DNA from 2 places in the Streptomyces sp. NPDC096310 genome. Region 1 is predicted to be linked to the other one. Evidence: riboswitches for the same ligand, from Rfam matches in the RefSeq annotation. Region 1 holds a riboswitch; the other holds the start of a gene.
The links. Region 1 has a riboswitch for cyclic di-AMP ahead of ACIQ7D_RS28465 (NlpC/P60 family protein). Riboswitches for the same ligand answer to the same signal wherever they lie in the genome.
Positions count from the first base shown of each region.

Region 2: linked by a shared signal. The riboswitch ahead of ACIQ7D_RS15190 (transglycosylase family protein) and the one ahead of ACIQ7D_RS28465 (NlpC/P60 family protein) in region 1 are both predicted to bind cyclic di-AMP.

Region 1 is NZ_JBIWFO010000019.1:141,552-153,149, reverse strand. It holds gene ACIQ7D_RS28495 (PspC domain-containing protein) at 1-817, opposite strand, end outside; gene ACIQ7D_RS28490 (PspC domain-containing protein) at 973-2,271, shown strand; gene ACIQ7D_RS28485 (LuxR C-terminal-related transcriptional regulator) at 2,384-3,106, shown strand; gene ACIQ7D_RS28480 (hypothetical protein) at 3,146-3,523, opposite strand; gene ACIQ7D_RS28475 (NlpC/P60 family protein) at 3,707-4,756, opposite strand; gene ACIQ7D_RS28470 (hypothetical protein) at 5,047-5,400, shown strand; gene ACIQ7D_RS28465 (NlpC/P60 family protein) at 5,515-6,753, opposite strand; cyclic di-AMP (ydaO/yuaA leader) riboswitch at 6,752-6,926, opposite strand; gene pcrA (DNA helicase PcrA) at 7,207-9,735, shown strand; gene ACIQ7D_RS28455 (peptidoglycan DD-metalloendopeptidase family protein) at 9,855-11,598, opposite strand, start outside.
Region 2 is NZ_JBIWFO010000006.1:58,232-69,829, forward strand. It holds gene ACIQ7D_RS15155 (class I SAM-dependent methyltransferase) at 1-476, opposite strand, end outside; gene ACIQ7D_RS15160 (NAD(P)/FAD-dependent oxidoreductase) at 884-2,284, opposite strand; gene ACIQ7D_RS15165 (phospholipase D-like domain-containing protein) at 2,652-3,755, opposite strand; gene ACIQ7D_RS15170 (exopolyphosphatase) at 4,001-4,942, opposite strand; gene ACIQ7D_RS15175 (DUF501 domain-containing protein) at 4,939-5,490, opposite strand; gene ACIQ7D_RS15180 (septum formation initiator family protein) at 5,584-6,057, opposite strand; gene eno (phosphopyruvate hydratase) at 6,188-7,483, opposite strand; gene ACIQ7D_RS15190 (transglycosylase family protein) at 7,687-8,436, opposite strand; cyclic di-AMP (ydaO/yuaA leader) riboswitch at 8,445-8,617, opposite strand; gene ACIQ7D_RS15195 (transglycosylase family protein) at 9,134-9,988, opposite strand; gene ACIQ7D_RS15200 (cytochrome P450) at 10,133-11,398, opposite strand; gene ACIQ7D_RS15205 (nucleoside triphosphate pyrophosphohydrolase) at 11,500-11,598, opposite strand, start outside.

The DNA of each region.
Region 1 (11,598 bases):
CCCAGGACAGCCCCGTACCGAGCCCGCCCGCCAGCAGTGCCAGCAGGAAGACGACCCCGGCGATCCCGCGCGGGCCCCGCGGACGGGGCTCCCGTATGCGTGACGCCGCGCCGTCCCCGCGGCCCGCTCTGTCCTTCCCGCCCTTGTGCCAGCCCCAGGGCCGCGCCTCCACCTGCTCGCCCGCCGGGCCCCACAGATAGTCCGTGCCCACCGGGCCCGTGGTGCCGTCTTTCACGATCGGGTCCCGCCACCACGACGGGGCCCCGGGCGCCGGCGGCGCCTTCGTCTCCGGAGGCGCGTCCGCCACCACATGCGCCGTCGCCGGATCGAGCGGCCCGCCGTCCGGCAGGGTGCCCCGCCGACGCTGCGACCAGACCGCCGCCCCCGCCACCGTGATCGACAGGATCCCGGCGAAGCTCAGCGTCCCCCCGTTGTCCAGCATCGACAGAAACAGGCCGCATCCCGCCAGAGCGAGCAGCACGGCGATCAGCGACGCGCCGTCCACCCGCCCCGACAGCAGCCTGCGCGCCTCGTTCTCCTCCTCACCCTCCAGCGGAATCAGCAGCCAGGCGAATCCGTAGAAGATCAGCCCGAGCCCGCCGGTGGCCGCGAGCACACCGAGCACGATCCGGAAGATGACAGGGTCGACGTCGCAGTACCGGCCGAGCCCCCCGCACACCCCCGCGAACACCTTCTGCCGGGGGCTGCGGTGCAGATGCGCGGGGGCGTCCGCGACCGCGGTGGCGCCCGAGGGCGGAGGCGGCGCGGCGGACGGCGCGGTCGGTGAGGACGGCGGCTGAGTCGGCGGCTGGGTCATACGACCATGGTGACGGGGCGCGGGCCCGGTCTCCACCGGCGACGACCCCGGTCTGACCCTGATATTGGCCCCCGGAGCCCCCGGGCCCGGATCAGGGTCACGTCAGGGGTACGACCCTGATGCCCCGCCACGCCCCGCCGTGTGACCATCGGTGCATGCCAGCCGCCCCGCCTCGCACCGCCGCGTCGCCGCACTCCCGCGCCCCCGGGCCCGAGGAGCAGCCGCCGCGCAAGCTGTACCGCAGCGCGGACGGCCGCATGCTCGGCGGTGTCGCGCGCGGACTCGCCGGCCACCTCGGACTGCCGGTGGCCTGGGTCCGGCTCGTCTTCCTCATCTTCTTCTTCTCGCAGGGCTTGGGCGCCCTGCTCTACGCCGTGTTCTGGATCGTCGTCCCGCTCGGCGTCGGCGGCCGGGCCGTCGCGTCGCGCCCGCTCTTCGAGACCAGCCCGGACGGCGGGCGCCGGCTGCGCAAGCCCGACAAGGGACAGCTCTTCGCCCTGCTCGCCCTGGTCGTCAGCGCGGCCGCCTTCATGGGCAACGTCAGCCTGGGCCGCAGCCACGCCGACCGCTACATCTGGCCGATGCTGCTGATCGGCGTCGGCGTCGTCCTCGTCTGGCGCCAGGCGGACAACGCGCGGCGCGCCCGCTGGACCGAGATCGGCCGCCGCCGCCGGATACTCCAGCTCGCCCGCGGCCTCTCCGGCGTCGCCCTGGTCGGCCTCGGCCTCGCGGTCTTCATGGTGGTCCGCGGCGCGGCGGCGCAGTTCGGCAATGTGCTGACGGGCGCGATCGCCGTCGTCGCCGGGGTCGCGCTGCTCGCCGGGCCCTGGCTCGTCCGGATGACCCAGGACCTCTCCGAGGAGCGCCTGATGCGGATCCGCGCACAGGAGCGCGCCGAGGTCGCCGCGCACGTCCACGACTCCGTGCTGCACACCCTGACGCTCATCCAGCGCAACGCGGACGACGGGGGCGAGGTCCGCCGGCTCGCCCGCGCCCAGGAGCGTGAGCTGCGCGCCTGGCTCTACAAACCGGAAGGCACGGGCAAGGACGAGGAGGACGAGCCCACGACTCTCGCCGACGCGGTGAAGCGGACGGCGGCCGAGGTGGAGGACTACCACGGCGTGCCCATCGAGGTCGTGGTCGTCGGCGACTGCCCGCTCGACGAGAAGCTGGCCGCACAGATGCAGGCCGCGCGCGAGGCGATGGTCAACGCCGCCAAGTACGGTGGCGAGGGCGGCGCCGTGCAAGTGTTCGCGGAGGTCGAGGGGCGTACGGTCTTCCTCTCCGTACGCGACCGCGGCCCCGGGTTCGACCTGGACGCAGTCCCGGACGACCGGATGGGCGTCCGGGAGTCGATCATCGGCCGTATGCAGCGCAACGGAGGCACGGCCCGACTGCGCGCGGTGCCCGACGGCGGCACGGAGGTCGAGTTGGAGATGGAGCGCGCCGACTGAGGGCCGGAGCGCGCCGACCGGCGCTGGATGGACCGGTCGCCGGGAGGGGACCGTACGGTACGAGAGCCGCGCGCAGACGGCGGCGGAGCGACAAGGGCGAGGGGCACACACCATGAGCGAGGGCGTACACGCCGAATCGACTCCCGCGGCGAGCGGGGACCCGGCGGGGGACGGCCGCCGCGTCCGCGTCGTGCTCGTCGACGACCATCGGATGTTCCGTACGGGCGTCCAGGCCGAGATCGGCCGTACGGAGGAGACGGGCGTCGAGGTCGTCGGCGAGGCGGCCGACGTCGACCAGGCGGTCACCGTGATCACCGCGACTCGCCCCGAGGTCGTCCTGCTCGACGTCCATCTGCCGGGCGGCGGCGGGGTCGAGGTGCTGCGCCGCTGCGCGCCGATGATGGGGGCGGCCGAGGATCCGGTGCGTTTCCTGGCGCTCTCGGTCTCGGACGCGGCCGAGGATGTCATCGGCGTGATCCGGGGCGGCGCCCGCGGCTATGTCACCAAGACGATCACCGGCAGGGACCTGGTCAATTCGATCTTCCGGGTCCAGGAGGGCGACGCGGTCTTCTCCCCCCGGCTGGCCGGTTTCGTCCTGGACGCCTTCGCGTCGACGGACGCGCCGCCGGTGGACGAGGACCTGGACCGGCTCACCCAGCGCGAGCGCGAGGTGCTGCGGCTCATCGCGCGGGGATACGCCTACAAAGAGATCGCCAAGCAGCTCTTCATCTCGGTGAAGACCGTGGAATCCCATGTCTCCGCGGTCCTGCGCAAGCTTCAGCTCTCCAACCGGCACGAACTGACCCGCTGGGCGACGGCCCGCCGACTGGTCTGACGGCCGGCCCGTCGCCCGGCCCGCCGGGCCGCGCGCGGCTCACGAGCAGTGCCAGCCGGTGACGTACAGCCGCCCCTGATGGTCCAGCACGCCGCGGATGCACTCGCCGGGCCGGGTGTCGATGACGCCGGTCAGCTCGGCGCGGCCGTGCCGGGTGCGCAGCGTGCCGAACCAGCCGGGGAAGGCCGTGATCCGGGCGTCCTTGCGCTGGTACCCGAGGCGGACAGGGATCTCAGGGCCGACCCCGGTCCGTACGTATCGCGTGGTGAAGGAGCCCGTGCCGCCGATCGGGCCCTCGACACAGAGCCGGCCGCCGGAGAGATCCCCGCAGCCCCTCGGGGTCACGCCCACGGGCGCCAGGACGAACAGCGCGCCGACGACGAGGACCGTCGTACTGACAGCGGTGGCTCGGCTCACGACCGCCCCTTTCCTGCCCCCTCACCGGCCCGATGGCCTTCTGATGCTCATCGTGAACCGGAGAAGGGGACGCGGCACCCCGGCATGGGCCGTAGGAGACGGCCCATGCCGGGCCCGCGACGGCGCAGGACCGGCGCGGGCCGCCAAGGCGACCAGGGGCACCCGAGGTGCACCCGAGGGGCGTCAGACGGGCCGCGCGGCGCCCGCGAACGGCATCTCGTCGACCGGCGCGAGCCGGACCGCCGTGCCCGGCCGTGGCGCGTGGATCATCTGCCCGCCGCCCACATAGATCCCGACATGGCTGATGCCGGAGTAGAAGAACACCAGGTCACCGGGGGTCAGCTCAGAGCGCGTGACGCGTCGGCCCGCGTTGATCTGCGTGTAGGTGGTACGGGAGAGGGCAACCCCCGCGGCGCGCCAGGCGGCCTGGGTCAGCCCCGAGCAGTCGAAGGACCCCGGGCCGGTCGCGCCCCAGACGTACGGCTTGCCGATCGCCCCGTACGCGAAGGCCACGGCGGCCTCGGCCCGCGCGTTCGGCGCCCTTACCGCACCGCGCGGCGTCCCCCGGTCCGCGCGGGCCGCGTACCCGCCGTCCTGGGCGTCGTAGCGGCCGCGCTGCTCGGCGCTGAGCCTGTCCAGGAGCCGCTGGGCGGAGGCGATCTTCCTTTGGATGGTCGACTTGTGCCGGGCCAGCTCGGCGCGGCTGGCCGTGAGATCCGTGAGCTGGGTGTCCGCCCGGGAACGCAGCCCGGCGACGACCGACAGCTCCCTGCGGATCCCGGCGACAGCGGCGGCCTGCCGGCTGCCCGCCCGCTCGGCGAGACCGGCCCGCTCCAGATACTCCTCGGGCCGGGAGCTGAGGGCGAGCTGGACGGCCGGGTCGAGTCCGCCGCTGCGGTACTGGGCGGTGGCGATCGAGCCGAGTTCGTCACGCGAGGCGTTGAGCCGGTCCGTCCTGCGGATGGCCTCGTCGCGCAGCACGGTGAGTGAGGCGCGGGCCTCGTCGGCCTTCACCTTCGTGCCGTTGTACTGCTCGGTGGCGGCCTCGGCCTGTGTGTACAACGCGTCGACCTTGGCCTTGATCTGCGCGGGGGTGAGCCGGGGCTCGGTGTGCGCTGGTCCCGCCGCCGTGACGGTCGCGGCGCCGGCGAGCGCGAGCGTCGCGGCGGTGCGGCCGGCCTGGCCGGTGAACGGGCGCTGTCTGGGTTTTCGGTGGTTCCGGTGCGCTGCCACGGGGGCGGGGTCCGTTTCCTTCGTCTCCGTCGATTCCGTGCGGTACGGCCGCGCGGTACGGCCCGGGGAGGGGGCCGTACGCAGGACGTTAAGGCGCGGGATCACGACTCGGCCTCGGCATGGCAGGTATTGGCGGGAGGTGAAGGTTCCGGAGCGTTTCGTGATCGCGATCGTCCGTGCGGAGTGCGCCCTTGTGTCTATGTGTCCTTGTGTCCTTCCGGACGGACCCGGTCGAACTCTGAGCCACACCTCACCGAAGAGGCTGATACGGCCCCGGCTACGCTCCTGGCATGGACGTACTCATCAATGTCTTCGTCGCCCTGCACATCATCGGCATAGCCTCGCTGCTCGGCGGATTCCTGACGCAGACGAAGGCGATGAGCGCCGGCACGGCGCGTTTCACCCCGCCCATGCTGCACGGCGCGCTGACGATGCTGGTCACGGGGATGGTGCTGGTGGGCCTCAACCAGGCCGACGACCAGGCGCTCAACAACATCAAGATCGGCGTCAAGATGGCCGTCCTGGTCGTGATCCTGGGCATCGTCTACGTGAAGCGGGACGACGAGGCCGCCGCGAAGCCGCTGTTCGGCGCGGTGGGCGGGCTGACGGTGGCGAACATCCTCATCGCCACGCTCTGGGCCTGACCCCGGCTCTCCGTAGCCGGAGGCCGGGGACGGGCCACTCACGGCCAGCCAGACGCCGGGCAGGCACCGGGCCGACCTGGCACCGGGCCGGCCCGGCGCCCGCCCGGACAGGAATCAGGCCGGGCGGACGCTGCCGTAGATCGGCATGTAGTAGATCGATTCCTCACGTACGTTCGCGCCCGGCTTGGGCGCGTGGATCATCATGCCGTCGCCGATGTAGATACCGGCGTGGCTGAGGTCGTCGTAGAAGAAGACCAGGTCGCCGGGGAGCAGGTCGTCGGTGGCGACGCGCATGCCCGTGTGCACCTGGGCGGCGATGGTCCGCGGCAACTCGACGCCGGCCGCCTTCCACGCCGCCTGGGTCAGCCCCGAGCAGTCGTACGAACTCGGCCCCGAGGCGCCCCAGACATACGGCTTGCCGATCTGGGCGCCCGCGAAGGCGAGCACCTTGGCCGCCTTGGCCGCGTACGTGGCGGCGGGGTCGCCGCCGGTTCCGGCCTCGATGCCGGTGCCACCGACCGCGACCGGGACCGTACCGCCGACCGTGCTCGCGTTCGCGATCGCACCCGCGTCGGTGACCGGGGGCTGTCCCGCCTCGCGCCGGCGCTCCGCCTCCGCTTCGGCCTCCGCCTTGTCGCGGGCCTCCGCCTTGGCCTGTGCCTCCGCCGCGCGCCGGGCCTCTTCTTCCCTCTTGCGTTCCAGCGCGGCCAGCCGCGCCTGCTCCTCCGCGGTGAGCCGCGCCAGCAGCGCGCGGGCCTCGGCGAGCTTCTTCTGGATGCTCTCCTTGCTGTTCCGCAGGGAGGCGGGCGACTCGTCCGGGTCCAGGACCGTGGCCGCCGGGTCCCGCTCCTGCGCCGTCTCCGCGCGGCGCGCCGGGGGCTGCGCGACGGCGTTCTGCTGACGGTCGGTCAGCCTCTCGGTCGCCCCCGCCCCTCTCCGCTCGGTGTACGGCTGCGGGCCGTCCGCGAATGACAGGCCGGCCGCCGGGGTGCCCGTGCCTTCCCTGGGCTGTGGTGCCGGGGAGGAACCGAGCGTACGGCGGGCCTCGTTCAGTTTGTCCGCGCTCTTGGCGACACCCTCGATGACCCGGTCGACCGTGCGCTTCTGCCTGGCCGTCGTCTCCTTCGCCTTGCTGTAGGTCTGCGACTCTCCACCGGCCTGCCGGTACAGGGCGTCGACCTTCTTCTGCACCTCTTCGACCGACGGTTTGGAATCCGCGGGCGCGGCGTCCGCGCTGTGCGTCGTCAGCAGCGTGACCGAGGCGATGGCGGCCGTCGTCACTCCGACCGCGGGGGAGCTGGGGCCTACTCCGCTACGGCTGCGCGACTTGCGATGCGACGCCAAGTTCGGCATCTCCTTCCGTGGACCGCCTACCGGGTTAGCTGTCGGGTTCGGGCGGAACGGAAGGCTGCCCTACGGGCCTTGCGCGTACGGCGAACGTACGGCCCGATTCACCCCGGTCGTGCAGAGTGGGTCCCCGGTTCCGAACTTCCTTGCGGAAAGCCCGGATTCGGCGTGGGCCGCCCGCTCGGCGCGGATCGCCGTCAGAGGTACGGGCTGCCTGATCGAGCACGCTAGCCAAAATGTGGCGCTGATGTGAAGGTGGATGGTCGATATGCCCGATACATTTCTGTGACCATTTGCTCGTGTGGAGTGCAGGGAGCCCCGATGCGGGGTATAGCGTTACGCTCCGTATGTGCATCGGGACCGTCCGGCTCCCCGGTACCGCTCACGGGGCCGACTTCCCCGGCCGGCTTTCCCGGTCGGGCGCCGACTGTCAGTGCGGCGGCCTAGACTCGTTAAGCGATGAGCAGCCTCTTTGACGACAGCTTCCTGGCCGACCTCCAGCCCTCCGGCGACGAGCACCCCCCGCCGCCGGAGGACCAGGACGAGCACGCCCCGGAACAGGTGCCCGACGACCTGTTCCAGGGCGCGTACGACGTGCCCCCGGCCCGGGACCCGTACCACCGCGACGGCGCGCCCCGCACCGTCATCGACCCCGCCTCGCTCCTCGAAGGGCTGAACGAGGAGCAGCGGGCGGCCGTCGTGCACACGGGATCGCCGCTGCTCATCGTCGCCGGGGCCGGGTCCGGCAAGACCCGGGTGCTGACCCACCGGATCGCGCATCTCCTCGGCACCCGCAGCGTCCACCCCGGCCAGATACTGGCGATCACCTTCACCAACAAGGCCGCGGGCGAGATGAAGGAGCGCGTCGGTCAGCTCGTCGGCCCGCGCGCCCAGGCGATGTGGGTGCTGACCTTCCACAGCGCCTGCGTCCGGATCCTGCGGCGCGAGTCGAAGCGCCTCGGGTTCACCTCGTCGTTCTCGATCTACGACGCCGCCGACTCGAAGCGGCTGATGGCCCTGGTCTGCCGCGATCTGGATCTCGACCCCAAGCGCTATCCGCCGAAGTCCTTCAGCGCCAAGATCTCCAATCTGAAGAACGAGCTGATCGACGAGGAGACCTTCGCGGGGCAGGCCGTCGACGGCTTCGAGAAGACCCTGGCCGAGGCGTACCGGATGTACCAGGCACGGCTGCGCGAGGCCAACGCCCTGGACTTCGACGACATCATCATGACCACCGTCCACCTGCTCCAGGCGTTCCCCGACGTCGCCGAGCACTACCGGCGCCGCTTCCGCCACGTCCTGGTGGACGAGTACCAGGACACGAACCACGCCCAATACACCCTCGTACGCGAACTCGTGGGCCCCTCCGGCGAGGGCGAGGACCCGGCCGAGCTGTGCGTCGTCGGCGACGCCGACCAGTCGATCTACGCCTTCCGCGGCGCCACGATCCGCAACATCCTCCAGTTCGAGGAGGACTACCCGGACGCGACGACGATCCTGCTGGAGCAGAACTACCGCTCCACCCAGACGATCCTCAGCGCCGCCAACGCGGTCATCGAGCGCAACGAGAGCCGCCGCCCGAAGAACCTGTGGACCAAGGCCGGCGCGGGCGCCCAGATCACCGGCTACGTCGCGGACACGGAGCACGACGAGGCGCAGTTCGTCGCCGACGAGATCGACCGGCTGACGGACGCGGGCGAGGCCAAAGCGGGAGATGTCGCCGTCTTCTACCGGACGAACGCGCAGTCCCGTGTCTTCGAGGAGATCTTCATCCGGGTCGGCCTGCCGTACAAGGTCGTCGGCGGAGTGCGCTTCTACGAACGCAAGGAGGTCCGCGACGTCCTGGCCTATCTGCGGGTCCTCGCCAATCCGGAGGACAACGTACCGCTGCGCCGGATCCTCAATGTGCCCAAGCGCGGCATCGGCGACCGCGCGGAGGCCATGATCGACGCCCTGGCGCTCCGGGAGAAGATCACCTTCCCGCAGGCGCTGCGGCGCGTGGACGAGGCGTACGGCATGGCGGCGCGCTCCGCCAACGCCGTCAAGCGATTCAACACGCTGATGGAGGAGTTGCGTACGGTCGTCGAGTCGGGCGCCGGCCCGGCCACGGTCCTGGAGGCCGTGCTCGAACGGACCGGCTACCTGGCGGAGCTTCAGGCGTCGACCGACCCGCAGGACGAGACACGGATCGAGAACCTTCAGGAACTGGCCTCGGTGGCGCTGGAGTTCGAGCAGGAGCGCGGTCAGGCCGCCGCGGGCGCCGGTGACGGCGGAGGCGCGGACGGGGAGGGCGACGGGGACGGTACGGATGCTGCCGCCGCCCCGGCCGCGACGCCGACCCTTGCCGAGTTCCTGGAGAAGGTCGCGCTCGTCGCCGACTCCGACCAGATTCCCGACGAGGACGAGGACGGCTCCGGTGTCATCACGCTGATGACGCTGCACACCGCCAAGGGCCTTGAATTCCCGGTGGTGTTCCTGTCGGGCATGGAGGACGGCGTCTTCCCGCACATGCGCGCCCTCGGCCAGACGAAGGAGCTGGAGGAGGAGCGCCGCCTCGCGTACGTCGGCATCACGCGCGCCCGTGAACGGCTCTACCTGACACGGTCGTCGATGCGCAGCGCCTGGGGGCAGCCCTCGTACAATCCGGCGTCGCGGTTCCTGGAGGAGATCCCGGGACACCACATGGAGTGGAAGCGGACCGGGGCGCAGATCCCGGCGGGTCCGACGTCCGGGATCACATCGTCGCTCTCCTCCTCCGCGTCGCGTTCACGGTCGGGCGGCGGGCCCTCGGGCTTCGCCACGCGGCGTGCGAGCGACAAGCCGGTGATCGCGCTGTCGGTGGGGGACCGGGTCACGCACGACCAGTTCGGCCTCGGCACGGTCATGGAGGTGACGGGCGTGGGCGCGGATGCGCAGGCGACGGTCGACTTCGGGGACACCAAGCCCAAGCGGCTGCTGCTGCGGTACGCGCCGGTCGAGAAGCTGTAGAGGCGAGGCGAGGCGCCGCGGGGGGGCCGGGGGCCCCCCCCCCCCCCGGGGGGGGGGTGGGGGGGGGGGGGGGGGGGGGGGGGGGCGGGGCGCCCCCCCGCGTCCGGTGGTGCGACCGGTTACGTCGGGTCGAGGCTGTGGCTGCGGAACCAGGACAACGGGTCGACCGCCGAGCCGCCGCCGGGCCGTACCTCGAAGTGCAGGTGCGGTCCGGTGGAGTTGCCGGAGTTGCCCGAGTAGGCGATCACGTCACCGGCCTTGACCGAACCGGAGCGGATCTTCGTACTGCTGAGGTGGCAGTACCAGGTCTCCGTGCCGTCCGGGGAGGTCACGATGGCCATGTTGCCGTAGGCGCTGTTGTACTGCGTGCGTACGGTGCCGTCGGTCGCGGCCATGACCGGTGTGCCGTACGAGACGGGGAAGTCGATCCCGGTGTGCATGGACATCCAGTTGACGCCGGCCTGGCCGTAGTACGCGCTGAGTCCGTGCTGCGAGACGGGGAGGGCGAACTTGGGGCGGGCCGCTTCCTTGCGCGCGGCCTCCTCCGCGGCCCGCTTCCGCTCCTCCGCCTTCCGCTCCTGGAGGTCGATCCGCTCCTGTGTGCGGCTGGCGCGGTCGCCGAAGTCGCGGGCGTCGGCGCTGAGCGCGGCGAGTTGGGTGTCCAGCTTGTTGTTGGCCGCCGCGGCGACGGGCTTGGCGGAGGCGGTGTCCTCGGCGGAGGCCGTCGTGGTGGAGTCGTCCTTGGTGTCCTCGCCGGTGAGCCCGCCGACGGAGGCGGCGGCGATGCCGGCGACGCCCATCACGCAGGCGGAGGGCACGGCGACGGTGAGGAGGGCCGAACGCTTGGCGGGGGTACGGCGCCGGCCTCGGCTGCCGTTCCCGGCGCCGCCGGCCCGGCGGACGGGGCGGGGGGTGAGCGTCACCGCGGGCGTGGCCATCGTGGCCGCCGTGTGCAGCGCGTCGGGGTCGTCGTCCGGAGCGGCCGGTTCCACGGGGCTCTCGGCGTCGGGGGTGAAGTCGTCGGCTTCCGCGCGGTGTTCGGCCTCGGCCCCGGGGCCGGTCCCGGGCGCGGTGGCCGTCTCGGTGGCCACGGTGTCGTAGCCCTGCTCGGTCTTGTAGGCCGACTCCGCCTCGTAGACCGGGTCAGCGGTGTAGGCGGGTTCCGGTTCGTAGCCGGGCTCCGCGTCGTAGGCCCGTTCAGGTTCCGGACCCGGGGCGCCGTACGCGTACGGCGTGTCCTCGGGCGCCGCGCCTGTTCCGTTCCAGGCGGTGGCGTCGTACGAGCCGGTGTCGAACGTCGGTCCGGTCCACTGGGCGGTCGCCTCGTAGGAGAACGGTGCCGCTTCGAACCGCGCCGCTTCGAACTGGGCGGTTTCGAGGGCGGCGAGCTGCGCGGGATCGAAGGTGGCGGTCCCTGTCGCCCCGGGCGTGTCGTAGCCGCCGTACGAGGCGCCGTCGAACGCCGTGCTGTCGAACTGGCCGGTGTCGCCAGGGCCGTTCGGCTGGACGACCTGGTGCCAGGCGCCGGAACCCCACTCGCCCGTGGCGTCGTGCGGATAGCCGCTGGCGACGGGGGCTTCGGGGGTGACGGTCGGCCACTGGCCGCTGGTGTCGTACGTCTGCGTACCGTACGCGTCGTACCCGGTGGCCTGGTGGTGAGCGCCGGTGTCCCACTGGGTGTTGTCGTACTGACCGGAGTGCCCGGCGTGCGGCTGTCCGGCCTGCAGGGGATCGACCTGCACGTGGTCGGCCTGCACGGTCGCGTACTGGCCGGTGGCGGCGGAAGCGTCGCCGTACCCACCCGTGCCACCCGAACCGTCCGGCAGGGAGCCGAAGAGGGGATCTGTCTCGAAGCTGCCGTTC
Region 2 (11,598 bases), on a different contig from region 1:
TAGAAGTCGTTGCCGACGTCGTAGTGGTGGCTGATCGCCTCCTTGTCACGGCGTCTGGTGTGCAGGCCGCCGTGCCGGCGTCTGATCTCCTCGACGGGCGGGGCGGGCGGCGGCCAGGGTCCGGCGATCTCCACGAGCCCGCGGGCCGCGGCGCGCATCCGGGGGTCGCGTACCGGGTGGACCTTGTGCTTGTCGTCCCCCTCGGCGTCGTGCTCCCAGATGAGCCCGGCGAGACGTTCGAGGACCGCGTACAGATCACCGTCGACATCGATCTCCCCCGCGACCCAGGCGCGTGCGAGCCCCAGCTCGCCGGGTTTCCAGAGGAGGCGGCGCAGGGCCCGGCGGTGCCGGATGATCAGGGTGGGGGCGCCGGGGGGACCCGATTCGCTGCCGTCCCAGGCGCGGATACGGACCGGGAGCGGGGCCCCCAGCAACTCTTCGGCAAGAGTGGTCAGCCGCAGCGCGGCGTCGGCCATGGCGTACACCTCCGTGGTGGTGGATACCGGACATGCTCAACACCACGTAAACACCGGTCGGGTACGGATGCAGTCCCGGTGGAGGGCAATGAGACAGCAAAATACTTGCATCTACCATGGACTTCGGCCGGGTGCGGCTCCCCGCCTGTGACCCCGTACCCCCGGCCCGTACCCTTCGCCGACTCCCGCGCCAGTCGCTTCCCGGCCTTTCCCCGGCCTCTCCGGGCCTTCCTGGCGCCGGTGGATCCAGAACGGGCCTGCTGGTCCGTCAGAGCGACCGGTCTACGCCGGAACACGCGGGCCCGGACCGCCGGTACGGGCGGTCGCGGGCGGGCCCGCGTGGTGCGGGCATGCGGAAGGGCCGTCCGCACCACGGATGGCGGACGGCCCTTTCGGTACCGCGTGCGTCAGGAGGCCTTGGCCTTCTCCGCGGGCGCGGGCGCGGGAGCGGCCGACGCGGCGGCGGGCGCCGGGGTCGGCTTCGCGGCCTCGTAGAACTCCTCGCGCGGCGTCTGCATGGCGCCGAGCGAGACGACCTCGCGCTTGAGGAACATCGCGAGCGTCCAGTCGGCGAAGACCCGGATCTTGCGGTTCCAGGTCGGCATGGCCATGCCGTGGTACCCACGGTGCATGTACCAGGCCAGCCGGCCCTTGACCTTGATCTTCATCTTGCCCATGACGATCATCGCGACGCCCTTGTGGACCCCGAGACCGGCGACCGCGCCCTTGTTGGCGTGGCTGTAGTCGCCCTGCGGGAAGCCACGCATGCCCGAGATGACGTTGTCGCCGAGGACCTTGGCCTGGCGCAGCGCGTGCTGGGCGTTGGGCGGGCACCAGGCGTTCGGGTTGCCGGCCTTGCGGCCCACGAGGTCCGGGACCTGGGCGTTGTCGCCGGCGGCCCAGATGTAGTCGGTGCCCTGGACCTGGAGCTTCTCGCTGGTGTCCACGTGGCCGCGGGGGCCGAGCGGCAGACCGTAGCGGGCGAGCGCCGGGTTCGGCTTGACGCCCGCGGTCCACACGATGGTGTTGGAGTCGACCTCAAGGCCGTTGTTGAGCACGACGTGACCGTCGACGCAGGAGTCCATGCCGGTCTTGAGGTAGACCTCGACACCGCGGCCTTCGAGGTGCTCCTTGCCCCAGGCGCCCAGCTTCGGGCCTACCTCGGGGAGGATCTTGTCCGCCACGTCCACGAGCAGGAAGCGCATGTCCTCGCGCTTGACGTTCGTGTAGTACTTGGCCGCGTCGCGCGCCAGGTCCTCGACCTCGCCGACGGTCTCCGCGCCGGCGAAGCCGCCACCCACGAAGACGAAGGTCAGCGCCTTGCGGCGGACCTCTTCGTCGGTCGTCGAGTCAGCCTTGTCGAGCTGTTCGAGGACGTGGTTGCGCAGCCCGATGGCCTCCTCGATGCCCTTCATACCGATGCCCTGCTCGGCGAGGCCGGGGATCGGGAAGGTGCGGGAGACCGCGCCGAGCGCGACGACGAGGTAGTCGAAAGGCAGCTCGTAGGCCTCGCCGACGAGCGGCGCGACCGTGGCGACCTTGCGGTCCTGGTCGATGGTGGTGACCCGGCCGGTGAGCACCTCAGCCTTGGGCAGCACGCGTCGCAGCGGGACGACGACATGCCGAGGCGAAATGCTGCCGGCGGCGGCTTCGGGGAGGAAGGGCTGGTACGTCATGTACGAGCGAGGGTCGACGACCGTGACGGTCGCCTCCCCGTAGCGCATCTTCTTCAGAATGCGACGAGCTGCGTACAGGCCTACGTACCCACCGCCTACAACGAGGATCCTGGGACGCTCCGTGGTGCTCATGCCATCGAGTATCCACCCCCCTCGGAGGGGGTGCTCGTGAGCCCCTTCACAAGGTGTCACCCCCCTCGTGTTACACTGCGCGGCTCACGTGATCCAGGTCATGGTGCACCAGGGGAACCAGACGGGGCGTTTGGACGTTGCATACCCCTCGTGAGCTGGCCATTCCACCGCCCCCGGACACCGAACCAGCCATACGATTCACGCCGTCGCGAGGGGCCGGGAACCGGCCGGTACAAGGGCACGGAGGGCTCGCGCTCCTGACAGCGGGGCCTCCCGGGCGGACCCGGACCCCCACCGGAGCGTTTTCCTTGTGAAGAAGTTCACGAACTTTCCGGCGGGGGCCTTCCCTCAGTCCCGGGTCATGGCATCAGACCCGGGTGGCGGCGTTCATCAGGTCGGTGAAGTTCCGGCTGTACGCGTCGTACGGAGCGGCGCCCTCCAGGCGGAGCAGCGCCTCGTCGTTCCGCTGGAGCGAGGCGTAGTCCAGGTTGTGGGAGCCGGTGAAGGTCCACTTGGTGTTGGTGTGGCCCGCGTATGTCCCCTCGACCAGGAAGTACTTCGAGTGCACCAAGTGGCCGTCGGCGGTGTTGAGCTGACGGATGTCGATGTTCTGCCGGCCGGTGAGCTTCGCCGCGTCGTTGCTCTCCGCGTACACGATCCGGATCGCGCAGCCCTGGGCGGCCATGGACCGCAGCTTCTCCGCGACCTCGTCCCGGTGCAGCGCGAAGGCGGCCACGCTCACCTTGCTCCTGTCCGCGCAGGAGACATTGCCGAGCAGGCTCACCACGATGTCGCCACTGCTCTGCGGGAAGAAGTAGTACTTCTCCGTGCCGACTTTTCCGCTGGTGAAGTAGTTGGCGTTCTTCTTCATCGCGGCCAGGTCGTTGAAATACCCCACATACGCCGTGTAGAGATCGGTGTTGCCGACGACGGTGTAGGCATTGTTCCAGTATTTCGCGGTGTTGAGACTTGTCTGGTTGGCCGATGTCTGGATGACGACGTCCTCGGCCTCTCCCGCGCTGCCGATCCGGGAGAAGGTGAAGAATTTATTGTGATTGATCATCGAACTGTGACCGGTGGCGATACACGCGCCACCCGCCGTGCAGACCCGCGCCCACGACGTGGCGGTACGGTCCGTCCCCAGGTCGGCGATGAGGCTCTTGGCCGCCGCCGAGTCGGCGTACTTGGCGTCGAGCACGACCCGGATCATGACCCCGCGCGCATGGGCGGATTTCAGCGCGTTCGTGTAATCCTGATCGTTCAGGGCGTAGAGCGCGCCACGGATCAACCGCCCGCTCTGGGTCTTCCCGATGGCGTCGATGATGTGATTCTTCACTGCGTTCTGCGCACCCGCCGAACCCTGCGGATCATTGAACACGGCCCCCGTGGAAATCGGCGGATCGGCCTGTACGGCGGAGGCCGTACCACCCGTGATCATCGTGCCGACGAACGCCGTCACCACCGCGGCCATTCCCGCTCTCGACAACGACCGGCGCACGCGGACAGACTTATACGGAATCAAGAATTCCCCCCGTTTCGATTCACCCGGTAATCCCGGGATGAAGAGGCGCAATGTTTTCACGCGGATCACGGGGGTGTCCATAGGATTCGGGCCTCGCCGTCAAGGTCGGCGGCCGGCGCGACGTTTGCCGCGCCATCTGACAACGGGCCGCCCCGAGTCCGAGGACCCGGGGCGGCCCGTTCACTTCCGCAGCGTCACGCCCCGTCGAGTGCGCACTCCCAGGCGATGCCGTCCAGGATGTCGTGTTCGCTGACGACGACCTCCTGGGCGCCGGTGCGTTCCATGATCGAGAGCAGGACGAGGGCGCCCGCGCCGATGACGTCCACCCGGCCCGGGTGCAGCACCGGGATCGCGGCCCGTTCCGCGTGGGTGGCGGTGAGGAGGCGGTCGGTGATCTCCTTGACCCGCCCGTAGGGGACACGGGAGCGGTGGATCGCCTCGGAGTCGTAGCTCTCCAGGCCCAGCGCGATCGCGGCCACCGTCGTCACCGAGCCGGCCAGGCCGACCAGCGTACGGGGCTCACGCAGCGGAACGGCCTGTTCCGCGAGGTCGAGGGCCGCCTCGATGTCGGTGCGGATCGCGGCGATCGCGGCGGGCGTCGGCGGGTCGATGACGGCGCCGTCCCGTACGAGGTGGCGCTCCGTCAGCCGGACGCAGCCGATGTCCACCGACCGCGCCGCCCGTACCCGGTCGTCCCCGACGACGAACTCGGTGGAGCCGCCGCCGATGTCCACCACCAGAAAACTGTCCCGCCCCGGCAGCTCCTTCGTCGCGCCGGTGAAGGAGAACGCCGCCTCCTGGTCGCCGGTGATCACCTCGGGCTCCACACCCAGGATGTCCAGCACCCCGCGCACGAAGTCGTCACGGTTCTCGGCGTCGCGCGAGGCGGACGTGGCCACGAAACGGATCCGCTCCGCGCCGTGCTCGGCGATGACCGCCGCGTACTCCTGGCAGGCGGCGAACGTACGTTCCAGCGCCTCCGGCGCGAGCCGGCCCGTCCTGTCGACGCCCTGACCGAGCCGGACGATCGTCATCCGCCGGTCGAGATCGACCAGTTCGCCTGTTTCCGGGTGGACGTCGGCGACCAGCAGGCGGATCGAGTTCGTACCGCAGTCGATGGCCGCGACCCTGGTCATTCCGCCCCCGCCCCGGCGCCGGACGGCCCGGACACGCACGGCGTGACGCACGGCCCCTTCGCCCACCACTCCGGCAGCATCGCCAGCGCCTCGTCACCCAGCGGGTTCACTCCGGGCCCGGCCGCCAGCGAGTGGCCGACCAGGACGTGCAGGCACTTCACCCGGTCCGGCATGCCGCCCGCGCTGGGGAAGCCCTCCAGCACCTCGATGGCGTCGCGCCGCGCGAGATAGTCCTCGTGCGCCGCGCGGTACGCGGCGGCCAGCTCGGGGTCGGTCGCCAGGCGCTCGGTCATCTCCTTCATGACGCCGTTCGCCTCCAGCGTGCCGATGGCCGAGGCCGCGCGCGGGCACGTCAGGTAGTACGTCGTCGGGAAGGGCGTGCCGTCGGGGAGCCGCGGCGCGGTCTCGACCACGTCCGGCTGTCCGCAGGGGCAGCGGTGCGCGATGGCGCGCAGCCCGCGCGGCGGGCGGCCGAGCTGTTCCTTGAAAGCGGCGACGTCCGCCTCGGTGGGCTCGGTGCGTACGGTCTGCGGAGGGGGCGTCTTCATGCCTGCCTGGTTCTGCCGTTCCGGATTCTTGTCGTGCGGTGCCGTGGTGACGGGGTGGGGAAGGGGGGATCGCGCGTGGGGAGGACACGTACCTCACGTGCCGGGACGGTCCGCCTCGTCCACGCCGTCCAGGACGTTCGAGTACCAGGGGCGGTCCGCCGCGCCCTGGTCCGCGCGCCGCTCCTGGGCCGCCTCCGGGTCGATGACGGTGAAACCCGTCTCCCCCGGCCGCAGGTAGTGCAGATGCTCACGGGCCAGCCGCTCGATGTACGCGTCGTCCTGGAGCCGCGCCTTCTCGTCGCGCAACTCGTCCACCTGCCGCTCGGCCTCCTGACTCAGCCGCTCCTGCTCGGCGATCTCGTTCCGCTGCGACACGTACTCCCGCATCGGATACGCGAGCGCCACCACCAGGGTGCAGACCACCAGCGCGAGGAAGGCCGCCCGTCCCGTGAGCCGGGAGCGGCGGTCCTGTCTGCGGTTCTGCGAGCGGTAGACCCGCGCCGCGGTCTGCTCACCGAGCAGCCGCAGTCTGGTCGAGGTGGAGAACCGGTCCCGGTTCCCGGCCATGGCCCGCCTCCCCTGTCATGTACGTACGTCCCCGGATACGGTACGGGACCGCGGCCGGGGACGTACGGACGACGGGCGGACGGCCGCCCGTGACGGGTTACGGGTTACGGGTTACGCAACCTCTTCGGCCTCAGCCGTTCGCGGAGCGGAACCGCGGGAACGCGCTGCGGCCCGCGTACACCGCCGCGTCGTCGAGGATCTCCTCGATACGCAGAAGCTGGTTGTACTTGGCGACGCGGTCCGAGCGGGCCGGGGCGCCGGTCTTGATCTGACCGCAGTTCACCGCCACCGCGAGGTCGGCGATGGTGACGTCCTCCGTCTCACCGGAACGGTGGGACATCATGCACTTGAAGCCGTTGCGCTGGGCCAGCTCGACGGCGTCCAGCGTCTCGGTCAGCGAGCCGATCTGGTTGACCTTGACGAGCAGGGCGTTGGCCGAGCCCTCCTCGATACCGCGGGCGAGACGCTCCGGGTTGGTGACGAACAGGTCGTCGCCGACGATCTGGACCTTGGCGCCCAGCTTGTCGGTGATGATCTTCCAGCCGGCCCAGTCGTCCTCGAAGAGCGGGTCCTCGATGGAGACGAGCGGGTAGGCGGCGACCAGCTCCTCGTAGTACTCGGTCATCTCGGCGGCCGAGCGCGACTTGCCCTCGAACTCGTACGAGCCGTCCTTGTAGAACTCGGACGCGGCGACATCGAGCGCGAGCGCGATGTCACGGCCGGGGACGTAACCGGCCTCCTTGACGGCTTCGAGGATGAGGTCGAGCGCGGCGCGGTTGGACTCCAGGTTGGGCGCGAAGCCGCCCTCGTCGCCCAGGCCGGTGGAGAGGCCCTTCTGCTTCAGGACCTTCTTGAGCGTGTGGTAGACCTCGGCACCCCAGCGCAGCGCCTCGGAGAAGGACTCCGCGCCGATCGGGGCGATCATGAATTCCTGGATGTCGACATTCGAATCGGCGTGCGAGCCGCCGTTCAGGATGTTCATCATCGGAACGGGCAGCAGGTGCGCGTTCGGGCCGCCCAGGTAGCGGAAGAGCGGGAGGTCGGACGCCTCGGAGGCGGCGTGCGCGACGGCGAGCGAGACACCGAGGATGGCGTTGGCGCCCAGCGAGCCCTTGTTCTCGGTCGCGTCCAGGTCGATCATCGCCTGGTCGATCAGCCGCTGCTCGGTGGCGTCGTACCCGACCAGCTCCGGGCCGATCTGCTCGATGACGGCGAGGACGGCCTTCTCGACACCCTTGCCCAGGTAGCGGTTGGCGTCTCCGTCGCGGAGTTCGACGGCCTCGAACGCACCGGTGGAGGCACCGGAGGGGACGGCAGCACGACCCGTGCTGCCGTCGTCGAGGCCGACCTCGACCTCGACCGTGGGGTTGCCTCGGGAGTCGAGGATTTCCCGGGCTACGACGACGTCGATGGACGGCACGAGCATCTCCTTCTGGGATGTGACGCGTGGGTGCAGGGTCTCTTGGCCTTGCGACATGAGCCTAACCGGCTCCGGGTCATCGGCCAGCCGGTGCCCGCCCCCTAAGACGCTCCCTGCGCCCGGCCGGGCGACCTCAGGCCCGGCGCCGTGCCCGGAAAGGCCCCGGCCCGGCGCGTACGGGGGTGACGCGCCGGGCCGGGGAGGACGGGTCAGCTCAGGTGGAGCTGCTGACCCGGGTAGATGACGTCCGCGTCGGGGACGATGTCCTTGTTCAGGTCGAAGACCTTCTCCCAGCCGCCCTTGACCTTGTGGGCGGTGGCGATCTTGGAGAGGGTGTCGCCGGACTTGACCTTGTACTCGCCGTCACCCTTCTTGATCGTGGTGGGACGGCTCTGGCCGCGCGAGGCCGGCTGCGCGTCGTCACGGCTCGACTGCTGCGCCTGCTGGCTCGGGGCGGACTTCTGCGTACCGGAGTTGCCGGAGCTACCGGAGTTGCTGGAGCTACCGGAGTTGCTGGAGCTGCCCGAGTTGCTGGAGCTGGAGGAACCGGAGTCGGAACCGGAACCGGTCGAGCCGCCGCCGTACGAGGCGCCGGAGAGGTTCACGCCGCAGTTCGGCCAGGCGCCCTTGCCCTGGCCCGCGAGGACCTTCTCGGCGACGGCTATCTGCTGCGACTTGGAGGCCTGGTCGGCGCGCTGGGCGTAGGAGGTGCCGCCGTACGCGGCCCAGGTGGAGGGGGTGAACTGCAGGCCGCCGTAGAACCCGTTGCCGGTGTTGATCGACCAGTTGCCGCCGGACTCGCACTGGGCGACCTGGTCCCACTCGGAGGCGGAGGCGGCGGAGGCGGCGGTGGCACCGAGCAGGGGGGCCGCGACGGCGGCACCGGTGATCCCGGCGAGCGTCGCGTAGCGGACGGCCTTGGACGGGCGACGGTGCTTGGCCTTGCTGGAACGCAGCAGCATGGAACACATCTCCTCACCGACGCCTACGAGGTGAGCTGTCGGGTTCGGGCCAATGAGTTGCCCGGCCGCGTGTTCGCACACGCGGCTTCACCCCAAGCCGGCCTCCGGACGTCTCTCGGCGTCCGGGCCCGGCGCAAACCTATGGGTCCCCCGCTCCTGCCTTCGGCGCTGTAAGCGACGATTACTCCCCCCGACCGACGGCAGGATTCGGCGTGACGGTCGACGAGGCCCGCGGTGCGAGCGGTTCAGACCGTAATCACAGCCCTGCCGGTTGTTCAAAGGAGCACATCCCGGAAAAAACGCCCTTACCTCCTCCGACGGACAATAGGTTTCCGCAGGTGGGAACCGCATTCGCCCAACCGCCGGGGAGAAGAGCCCGAGTTGCGGCAAAGAGACCCTTGTCTCACTTGCGCAGAAGTGGACATACGGTCGCTAACTGACCGCGTTCCGCCCGGAGATCGGAGGCGCTGGCCAGGACGGACACAGCCGAGGGGGCGTCAACGGGGCACCGTTCAACGGCAGTCACCCGCACCCGCCCCGGAGCCACCGGCTCCGCTCGCGCGAGGGCTGCGCGCCGATGCCGGAACGGGTGGCTCCGGTCACCGGGCCCGGACACGCCGATCCCGGGGCGGGCCGCTCCGGATGTCGCAGCGGCCCGCCCCGGGATCGGTGGCCCGGGATCGGTGTGGACGGATCAGACCCAGCCGCCGATGACCTTCTGCCCGCCGCTCGCCAGGGAGAGGTGGCCGCCGACCGTGGTGACGACCCGCTCCACCTCGCGCTCCACGCCCTCCGTCAGCTTGCCCGCGTCGCGCGACCCGCCGCCGGATCCGCGGGACGCGCGGCTGTCCGCGCCGCGCTCCTCGGCCGTACCGCCCGGCGTCGCGCTCTCGTCGGCCGCCTGGCCGCGGTGCTTGCCCTTGGACGCGTCGCCCTTGCCGTCGGCGTCGTCCTCGCCGGCCGCGGAGCCGGTGGCCCCGGGGCTCGGGCTGGTGGCGTCCGGGGACTCGTCCCCGTCCCGCGCCGTCCCCGTACCCGTGCCCGCGCCCTTGCCGGGCGTGCCGTCGGTCGACGGCGATGTGCTCGCGGACGGGTCGGACGACGGGGCTCCGGACGGGTCGGCGCTCTCGCCCCCGCCCGTCACCCCTTCCACGATGCCGGAGACGGCGCCGCCGACCGCCTTCGTCAGCCCGGAGACGCCGGCGCAACTGGACCACGCCTGCGCCCCCTGGGCGGCGAACACCTTCTCCGCCACGGCTATCTGCTGCGAGCGGCTGGCCAGGTCGGGGCGCGCGGCGTAGTCCGCGCCCCCGAACTCGTCCCAGGTCTCCTGGGACATCTGGAGCCCGCCGTAGTACCCGTTGCCGAGGTCGGCGCTCCAGGTGCCGCCGCTCTCGCACTCGGCCACGTGGTCCCAGGTGGAGCCGTCCGCCGCGCTGGCGGCGCCCGCGCCGAGCAACGGGATCGCGATCGCGGATCCGGCCACCCCGGCGGCGACGAGAAGTGCAGGGGCCTGACGAGGTCGACGGTGTCGGCCGTTCCGGGACATGCGGTTGCCTTCCGTGTGACTGTCAATTCAACTCCGGCATGGTGTTGCCGAGTCGTCGTGAACGTAGCGGTACTCGAATGCTTGTCACAAGTCGATGCAGCGGAGATCACGCGAAAGTCACAGTATTGACGATCCGTCAGGCAATTACGGGCCGGACAATGGCGCGAACTGCACCGGAAGTGTGCGCAATCCCCTCATGATGAGCCCGCCGCGCCAGCGCAAATCGGAAGGATCTTCCGCAAGCCGCACATCGGGAAGGCGGGTCAGCAGCGTGGCGATCGCGGTCCGCCCCTCCACGCGGGCGAGCGGCGCGCCCAGGCAGTAGTGGATGCCGTGCCCGTACCCGAGGTGCTGATTGTCACGGCGCCCGAGGTCGAGCACGCCGGCGTCGGGGAAGCGCTCCGGGTCGCGGTCGGCGGCGGCCAGCACGACCAGGACGGGGTCGCCCGCCGCGATCCGCTGCCCGCCCAGGGTCAGCGGCTCGACGGCGTACCGCCAGGTCGCCATCTCCACGGGCCCGTCGTACCGGAGCAGCTCCTCGACCCCGGTCGCCAGCAGCCCGGTCTCGCCGGCGGCCAGGGAACTTTGCAGGCGTTCACGTTCGGCCGGATTTCGCATAAGCGTGTACATGCCATTACCGATGAGATTCACCGTGGTCTCAAAACCGGCGAACAGAATGATAAAGGCCATGGCCGCGGCCTCGTTCTCGGTCAAATGCTCACCGTGATCGCTCGCCCGGATCAGACCGGAGATCAGATCGTCGCCCGGATTCTCTCTTTTACGGTGGATGAGTTCGGCCAGATAGCCGCGCATCTTCTTGACCGACCGGGCGACCCCGCCGCGCGGTCCGCCCGCATGGCGAATCATCATGCCCGCCCAGTCCCTGAAGTCGTCCTGGTCCTCGGGCGGCACGCCGAGCAGATCACAGATCGCGTAGATGGGCAGCGGGAACGCGAAATCGTGGATCAGATCCGCACTGCCCCGCTCGGCGAAGCCGTCGATCAGACGGTCGGTCAGCTCCTGCACACGCGGCGCGAACTCGGCTACGCGCCGGGGCGTGAACGCCTTGGACACCAGCCGGCGCAGCCGGGTGTGGTCGGGCGGGTCGATGTTCAGGAGGTGCGTCATCAGCTCCGCCTTGCGCTCCCCGGGGATGCCCGTCTTCCCCCGGGCGTGCGCCGGCTCGGCGTGGTGCGTGGGGTTCTTGGAGAGCCGCGCGTCGGCGAGGGCCTGCCGGGCGTCCCCGTACCGGGTCACGAGCCAGGCCTCGACCCCACTGGGCAACACCGTGCGGTGCACGGGGGCGTGTTCGCGCAGCCAGGCGTACGCGGGGTAAGGGTCGGTGGCGAACTCCCAGGTGAAGAGGGCGGGAGCAGCGCTGGCAGCGGGATTCTCGGACGCATCGGACACGCCCCGACCGTAACCGCTGCCGCATACGGCCCCGGGCCGAGGGGCGCACGCCTCGTACTCCTGACGCGCCGGTGCACCGACGGCCCCCTTACATACCCCGTTTACGCGCCCGACGTGCCCCCGGGCGCGCGCTCAGCGGCCAGGATCCTGTCCCTGTATACGCGAGCCGCCGCGCGCAGCGCCGTCTCCGGGTCGACGCC